Thermovibrio ammonificans HB-1: one gene and its partner. The protein of the gene in region 2 binds, or shares a complex with, the protein of the main gene of each other region. Links are inferred from orthologs where the notes say so. Each region holds a gene or a part of one and is shown on either strand. Other genes may lie near its edges. The genes, in order: mnmG and mnmE.

Region 1 (3,305 bases), 840 kb from region 2 along the record:
TACGGCAGAGCCGGTAATAGTGAGTACCGAGAGGTTCTACGTTGTCTGTCCGAATAACGGCGTAGGCAGTTTGATGTTCGAGGAGGAGCCTCCCGAGGCGCTATACAGGATAACGGCCGACCACTACTTTATAGAGGGGAAAGGGCACTTCAGGACGAGGAATCAGTTGGCTCCCATAGCAGCCGAGCTTCTCAAACTCTCCTCTCCCCTTCACTTGGGTGAGGAGATAGAGCTATCGAGGCTAAAGAGGTTCCGGCTTCCGCCCGTTAAGGAGGTTGCTCCGGGAGTTTACGAGACCATCGTCCTTGAGGTTGACCAGTTCGGAAACTTGATTCTCAACTTTGAGTTCGGCGGAGAGGCCCCGAAAGCGGTTGAGGTAAATGGCGTTAGGGTAGAGAAGTTCCTGCCGAAGTTTGAGAAGCTCCAGAAGGGTGAGCTGTTCGTCAGCGTTTACCCGGAGGGGAACCTTCAGGTGGTTGCCTACATGGCAAGTTCAGCCAAACTTTTAAAGGCAACCAGGGGAACGAAGGTTAAAGTTTTCCTTTAGGAGCTTCCATGTGGGATGAAGTATTTGACGTAATTGTAGTGGGTGCCGGCCACGCCGGGTGCGAGGCTGCACTCGCTGCCGCCCGTATGGGCTGTAAAACCGCACTCTTTACCATAAACGTAGATAGAATAGCCGAGATGTCGTGTAACCCTGCAATCGGGGGCGTTGCAAAGGGAACGGTTGTAAGGGAGATAGACGCCCTCGGCGGGGAGATGGCGAAGAACATAGACGAAACCGGCATCCAGTTCAGGATTCTGAACAAGAAAAAGGGGCCTGCAGTAAGGGCCCCAAGGGCCCAGGCCGATAAAGAGGCCTACAGGAACCGTATGCGCCGGGTGATAGAGAACACCCCCGGCCTTCAGGTTATCCAGCAGACGGTAGACGACATAGTTGTAGAAAACGGCACCGTAAAAGGGGTTGTTACCCACATAGGCGCAAGGTACGGGGCAAAGGCCGTAGTTGTTACGGCCGGCACGTTTTTAAGGGGCAAGATATTCATAGGTTTCAACGAGTTTGAAGGGGGGCGAATGTGGGAGCCCCCCGCGAATAAGCTGTCGCTCTTCTACGAAAAACACGGATTCAGGGTTGCCCGGCTGAAAACGGGGACTCCCACAAGGATAGACGGAAGAACGATTGACTTCTCTAAGATGGAGAGGCAGGACGGAGACGAGCCGCCTCCGTTCTTCTCCTACTGGACCGAGCCCAGAGAGGCTGAGCAGATACCGTGCTGGCTGACCTACACCACACCGGAGACCCACAGAATAATAAGGGAGAACCTCCACCGCTCACCGATGTACGGTGAGTGTAAGCTGATAAGCGGCGTGGGGGTTCGCTACTGCCCCTCTATAGAGGATAAAATCGTTAAGTTCCCCGACAAAGAGCGCCACCACGTTTTCGTTGAGCCGGAGGGGAGGAACACGGTAGAGTTCTACCCCAACGGAACGTCAACGAGCCTGCCATACGACGTTCAGGTGGCAATAATACGCTCCATTCCCGGCCTTGAGAACGCCGAGATAATAAGGCCCGCATACGCAATAGAGTACGACTTTATAGACCCTCGCCACCTCTACCCCACCCTTGAGACAAAGCTGATAAAGGGGCTTTTTAACGCCGGGCAGATAAACGGAACAACCGGCTACGAGGAGGCCGCCGGCCAGGGAATAGTGGCCGGTATAAACGCCGCACTCTACGCCCTGGGAAAAGAGGAGAGGTTCATCCTGGGAAGGGACGAGGCCTACATAGGCGTAATGATAGACGACCTTGTAAACAAGGGGGTTAGAGAGCCCTACCGTCTGTTTACCTCGAGGGCCGAATACAGACTACTGCTGCGTTATGACAACGCAGACTATCGGCTTGCAAAGTACGGTTACAAGTTCGGCCTATTAACGAGGGAGCAGTACGAGCGGGTTAAGAGGAAGTATGAGACTGTTAAGGTTTTTATAGAGAAGTTAAAAGAGGTGAAGCTAAGGCCCGAGCAGGTGAACCCGATTCTTGAGAGTGAGGGCTCAACGCCGATTAAGGAGAGTAAGAGCGCCTACGAGCTTCTGAAAAGGCCCGAGGTGAAGCTGGAGGAGATTCTGAAGCTCATACCCTTTGAGCTAAACGTAGAGGATGAAAAACTGCTCAGGGAAATCCTTGAAGAGGTTGAAATAGAGGTCAAATACGAAGGCTACATAAAGCGGCAGCTGGAGGAAATTAAGAAGTTTCGGAAGCTCGAGAACATAAAAATCCCCGAAGACTTCGACTACGACATAGTTCCCATATCGGTGGAGGAGAGGCAGAAGCTCAAGGAGATGAAACCGGTTACCTTAGGGCAGGCCGCAAGGCTCGAGGGGATAAGGCCCGCATCTATACCGGTTCTCGCCATTTACATACAGAAATGGAAACGGGGAGAGCTTCAGCGTGAAAAGACTTAGAGAGCTTTGCACATTAAACGGTATAGAGCTTAAAGAGGAGCACTACCAAAAACTGGAGCTCTTCAAAGAGCTTCTCAAAAAGTGGGGGAGGCGAATAAACCTCACGTCGCTCCTCGACGACACCCAGATTGAAGAGAAACACCTGTTCGACTCCCTGTTGGGCCTAAAGGCTTTTAAAGAGGCCGGCATCAACGTTGAAAACGCTTCCATCTGCGACGTAGGCTCCGGAGGGGGCTTCCCGGGAGTTCCCCTCGCCGTTGCCCTTGAAAACGCCGACTTCACGCTGGTAGAGCCCAGGAAGAAAAGATGCGTCTTTCTCGAAGAGGTAAAAAGGAGACTGAACCTTAAAAACGTAAAAGTGGCCTGCAGCCGCATAGAGGATGTGAGCGGTCCCTTTAACCTGCTCACCATGAGGGCGGTAGAAGACCCTGAAGGGGCCGTAAAAATAACGGAACACCTGCTAAAAGAGGGGGCCGTCCTGTGCATATACAGGGGAAAGGAGCGCTTTCAGAAGAGCATTCCCGGGTATAAAATCAGAGAGATAACGGTGGAGCCGAAAGGGGTAAACTTCACCCGCCGGTTCCTGTTCATAGAGAAACAGCCTCAGGGGTAAACGTTGAAACGGCTCGCCGCCGCAGTTCTGGCGGCTATTGCAGCAGCTTCCTGTGGAGGAGGAGGCGGCGGAACAACAGGGGAAGAGGTCTCAAAGTATCCCGTTCACCGCCACGTGAAAACCACCTGGTTCTACGTTGGAGAGCCCGCAACTCCCGACAACAACTACATCTCAAACGTTGAGAGCGCCTGGGACGACATATGGCTGTGGCACTACGGGGGCGTAGACG
Region 2 (3,168 bases):
CCCTCTACAGTTCCCATGAGAACAACCTTCTTGGCAGAGACATTCCCCTTTACAGAAGCGCTTTTCCCGAAGAGGATAAACTCCCCTTCCACATCGCCAGTTATCTGGCCATCTATCCGGATTTTCCCTTGAGCCTTAACGTTCCCCTCTACTCTCAGGCCCTCTGCAAGGATACTCTTAATCTCTTGGTTCTCAAGGTCATCCTTTTTTCCCTTTCCCAGCAAGGCCTGCCTCCATAAAGGGTAGTGGATTTACAAGCTTTCCGTCTATCCTGACCGAGTAGTGCAGGTGAGGACCTGTACTCCTGCCGGAGCTTCCCATAATCCCGATAATCATACCCCTGCTAACGTGCTCTCCCTTAAAAACGGTAATCTTCGAGAGGTGGCCGTAGTAGGTGTATATTCCGCTGCCGTGCTTAATCTCTACGCAACGCCCCATAAGGCCGCACCAGCCGGCCCTAACAACAACACCGTCGGCGGTGGCCCTAACGGGGGTGCCCCACCTGTTGGCTATATCCACACCGAGGTGAAACTCAAGGGCTCCGGTTACCGGATTCCTGCGAAGGCCGAACTTAGAGGTTATACGCCCCTCTGTAGGGTAGCCGAGGGGAGTGTCTTTAAGGTCTTTTATGAGCGCATCTACTCCGCCCACAAGGTCTTTAAAGGGAACAACGCCGCTCGTTAGAAGGGAGTCGAGGGGCAGGGAAACGCCGCCCTCCCCGGAGGATTTGGGGTAGTCTACCCCTACCTCCTTCATAAGGGCGTCTATCTGCTTTACCCTCTCGGCAAGGGCCTCAACCGTTTTTACCCGCTCTTTTTCAAGCTGGGCAACCCGTTCCTTAAGGCGCTCCCTCTGGGCCTGTACAATTGCGAGTTTTGATTCAAGGTTTTTCACCTTAGAGGAGAGGGCCTGCCTGCTCTCTTGAAGGCGGGAAAGCTCTTTAAAGGCATATACGGAGTAAGCGGCAAGGCCGCAAAGAGCGGCAAGCAGAAGGAGAACAGAGGAAAAGAGGAAGCGCTTCGAGAGTTTGAAGCTCAGGTAGTTACCGAGCTCGTCCTTTATGACTATAACCTGAAGTTTACCGCTTCTCCTACCCATAACTCCTCATCACTTTCCTATGCAAAATCGGGAGAAGATGATATCAAACATATCCTCGGTTGTCACTTCTCCCACAATTTCACCGAGGGCTTTAAGGGCATCGTCTATATCCATCGAGAGGAACTCAGGAGACTCGTAGCCAAGATTAAGGCTGTTTAAAGCTTTTTCGAGGGAGGTCTTCGCCCTCTCCAAGAGCTCCCTGTGGCGCTCGCTGGTTATGAGAACTTCATCCCCCCCGAGCAGAGATTCGGGTTCAAGGAGAAGGAGCTCCATCATGGCAGAGGCAAGCTCGTCTATCCCTTTACCTTCTTTTGCGCTTATAATCACACAACGGCCAACGCCAAGGGTCTCTTTTAGCTGCTCGCAGGTGAGTTTGAGAGCGAGGTCAGCTTTGTTTATAACGGCGATTACGTTGTCTTTCCTGTTAAGGAGAGAGGCTATTTTAAGGTCCTCTTCGGTGAGGCCTTCGGAGCCGTCGAGGACAAAGAGGACAACATCGGCTTCTTTTAGGCTTTTAAGGCTCTTCTCTATTCCTATTCTCTCTACAACGTCGGCCGACTCTCTTATGCCTGCGGTATCGAGGAGCCTTACGGGAAGCCCTTTGAAGGTTACCGTCTCCTCTATAACGTCCCTTGTGGTTCCGGGTATTTCGGTTACTATTGCCCTCTCTTCCTGGAGTATCGCGTTGAGGAGCGAGGACTTGCCTACGTTTGGCCTGCCGACTATTGCGACTTTTATCCCCTCCCGGATGTAGCGTCCCTCTCTGTAAGTTTGTATGAGTTTTTCAAGTTCATCGATGAGCCCGCGAAGGTGCTCCTTAATGCGGTGGGACTCTATTATCTCCACCTCTTCGTCGGGGAAGTCAACAGCCGCCTCTATAACGGCTTTAAGCTCGAGGAGGCGGGTCTGAAGCTCCTTGATTCTCTTAGAGAGCTTCCCCTCAAGCTGCTCAAGTGCAACCTTTGCCGAAAGCTCGCTCGTTGCCTCTATAAGCTGGTTTATAGCTTCGGCCTGAACGAGGTCTATTTTGCCGTGGATGAAGGCCCTCATGGTAAACTCACCGGGCTTTGCAAGCCTTGCCCCGCAGGCGAGGACCTCCCGGAGAACTTTTCTGACCACTACTATGCCGCCGTGGACGTGAAGCTCAACAACATCCTCACCCGTAAAGGTTTTAGGTGCTTTCATGTAAACGGCAAGAACCTCATCTATGGGCTCTCCGAACCTGTCAACAACAAGGCCGTAGTACATTTTTCGGTCCTCAAACTCGAGCTTCTCCTTGCCGCCCTTAGTCCTAAAGAGCCTCCTCAGGATGGTAAGGGCGTCTTTGCCCGAAATCCTGACAATACCTATAGCTCCCTTACCTATCGGCGTAGAGATGGCGGCTATGGTGTCTTCACACAGGTAATCAAGTGATTCCAAATTCCACCTCCAAAGTCAGGTTGCTATACTACAGAACAATTTAAACCACCGACAGAAGAGGCCAAAATGTGCGGAATCGTAGGATATACAGGCGATAGAATAGCAGAGTACGTACTCATAGACGGCCTTAAAAGGCTTGAGTACAGAGGGTACGACTCTGCCGGTATAGCCCTGATAGTAGACAGCAGAATCCAGGTGTTCAAAAAGAAGGGGAAAATCAGAGAGCTCGAGAGGGAGCTCAGACCCCTGAACCTACGCGCCACAACGGGCATAGGCCACACAAGGTGGGCAACCCACGGCAGCCCCACAGACCTTAACGCCCATCCCCACCTGAGCTGCGACGGCAGGATAGCCCTCGTCCACAACGGAATAATAGAGAACTACCAAGAGCTTAAGAGGGAGCTGGCAGAGCTCGGCCACACTTTCCGCTCCGAGACAGATAGCGAAGTGGTAGTCCACCTCATAGAGGAGGAGCTTAAAAGGGAAAAAGTGTTCAAGAGGGCCTTCCTTAATGCCCTCAGCAGGCTAAAGGGTTCATTTGCCCTGGCGGTTATAACAACCCAAGAGCCGACCAAGATATTCGTAGCCAGGAAGGACAGCCCCCTGGTTATAGGTTTAGGAGAGGAGGAGAACTTCGTGGCCTCCGACGTT

Evidence for each region.
Region 1: the proteins of mnmE (region 2) and mnmG are in contact, whole or in part, in a solved structure (PDB 9HIP), measured with the Escherichia coli proteins. The link is inferred for Thermovibrio ammonificans HB-1 from one-to-one orthologs.

The regions. Positions count from the first base shown.
Region 1 is NC_014926.1:1,626,551-1,629,855, forward strand. What follows is about bases 25-3,009. They hold mnmG (tRNA uridine-5-carboxymethylaminomethyl(34) synthesis enzyme MnmG), read left to right. Parts: upstream 25-555; coding sequence 556-2,463; downstream 2,464-3,009. Other genes in these bases: THEAM_RS08480 (SAM hydrolase/SAM-dependent halogenase family protein), read left to right, coding at 25-547; rsmG (16S rRNA (guanine(527)-N(7))-methyltransferase RsmG), read left to right, coding at 2,450-3,009. Also shown: more of THEAM_RS08480, read left to right, coding at 1-24; more of rsmG, read left to right, coding at 3,010-3,076; THEAM_RS09510 (endo alpha-1,4 polygalactosaminidase), read left to right, coding at 3,080-3,305. UniProt on the Escherichia coli protein: NAD-binding protein involved in the addition of a carboxymethylaminomethyl (cmnm) group at the wobble position (U34) of certain tRNAs, forming tRNA-cmnm(5)s(2)U34.
Region 2 is NC_014926.1:784,604-787,771, reverse strand. What follows is about bases 313-3,168. They hold mnmE (tRNA uridine-5-carboxymethylaminomethyl(34) synthesis GTPase MnmE), read right to left. Parts: upstream 2,518-3,168; coding sequence 1,108-2,517; downstream 313-1,107. Other genes in these bases: glmS (glutamine--fructose-6-phosphate transaminase (isomerizing)), read left to right, coding at 2,584-3,168; THEAM_RS09765 (peptidoglycan DD-metalloendopeptidase family protein), read right to left, coding at 313-1,098. Outside these bases: THEAM_RS04190 (bactofilin family protein), read right to left, coding at 1-224; more of THEAM_RS09765, read right to left, coding at 199-312. UniProt on the Escherichia coli protein: Exhibits a very high intrinsic GTPase hydrolysis rate. Involved in the addition of a carboxymethylaminomethyl (cmnm) group at the wobble position (U34) of certain tRNAs, forming tRNA-cmnm(5)s(2)U34.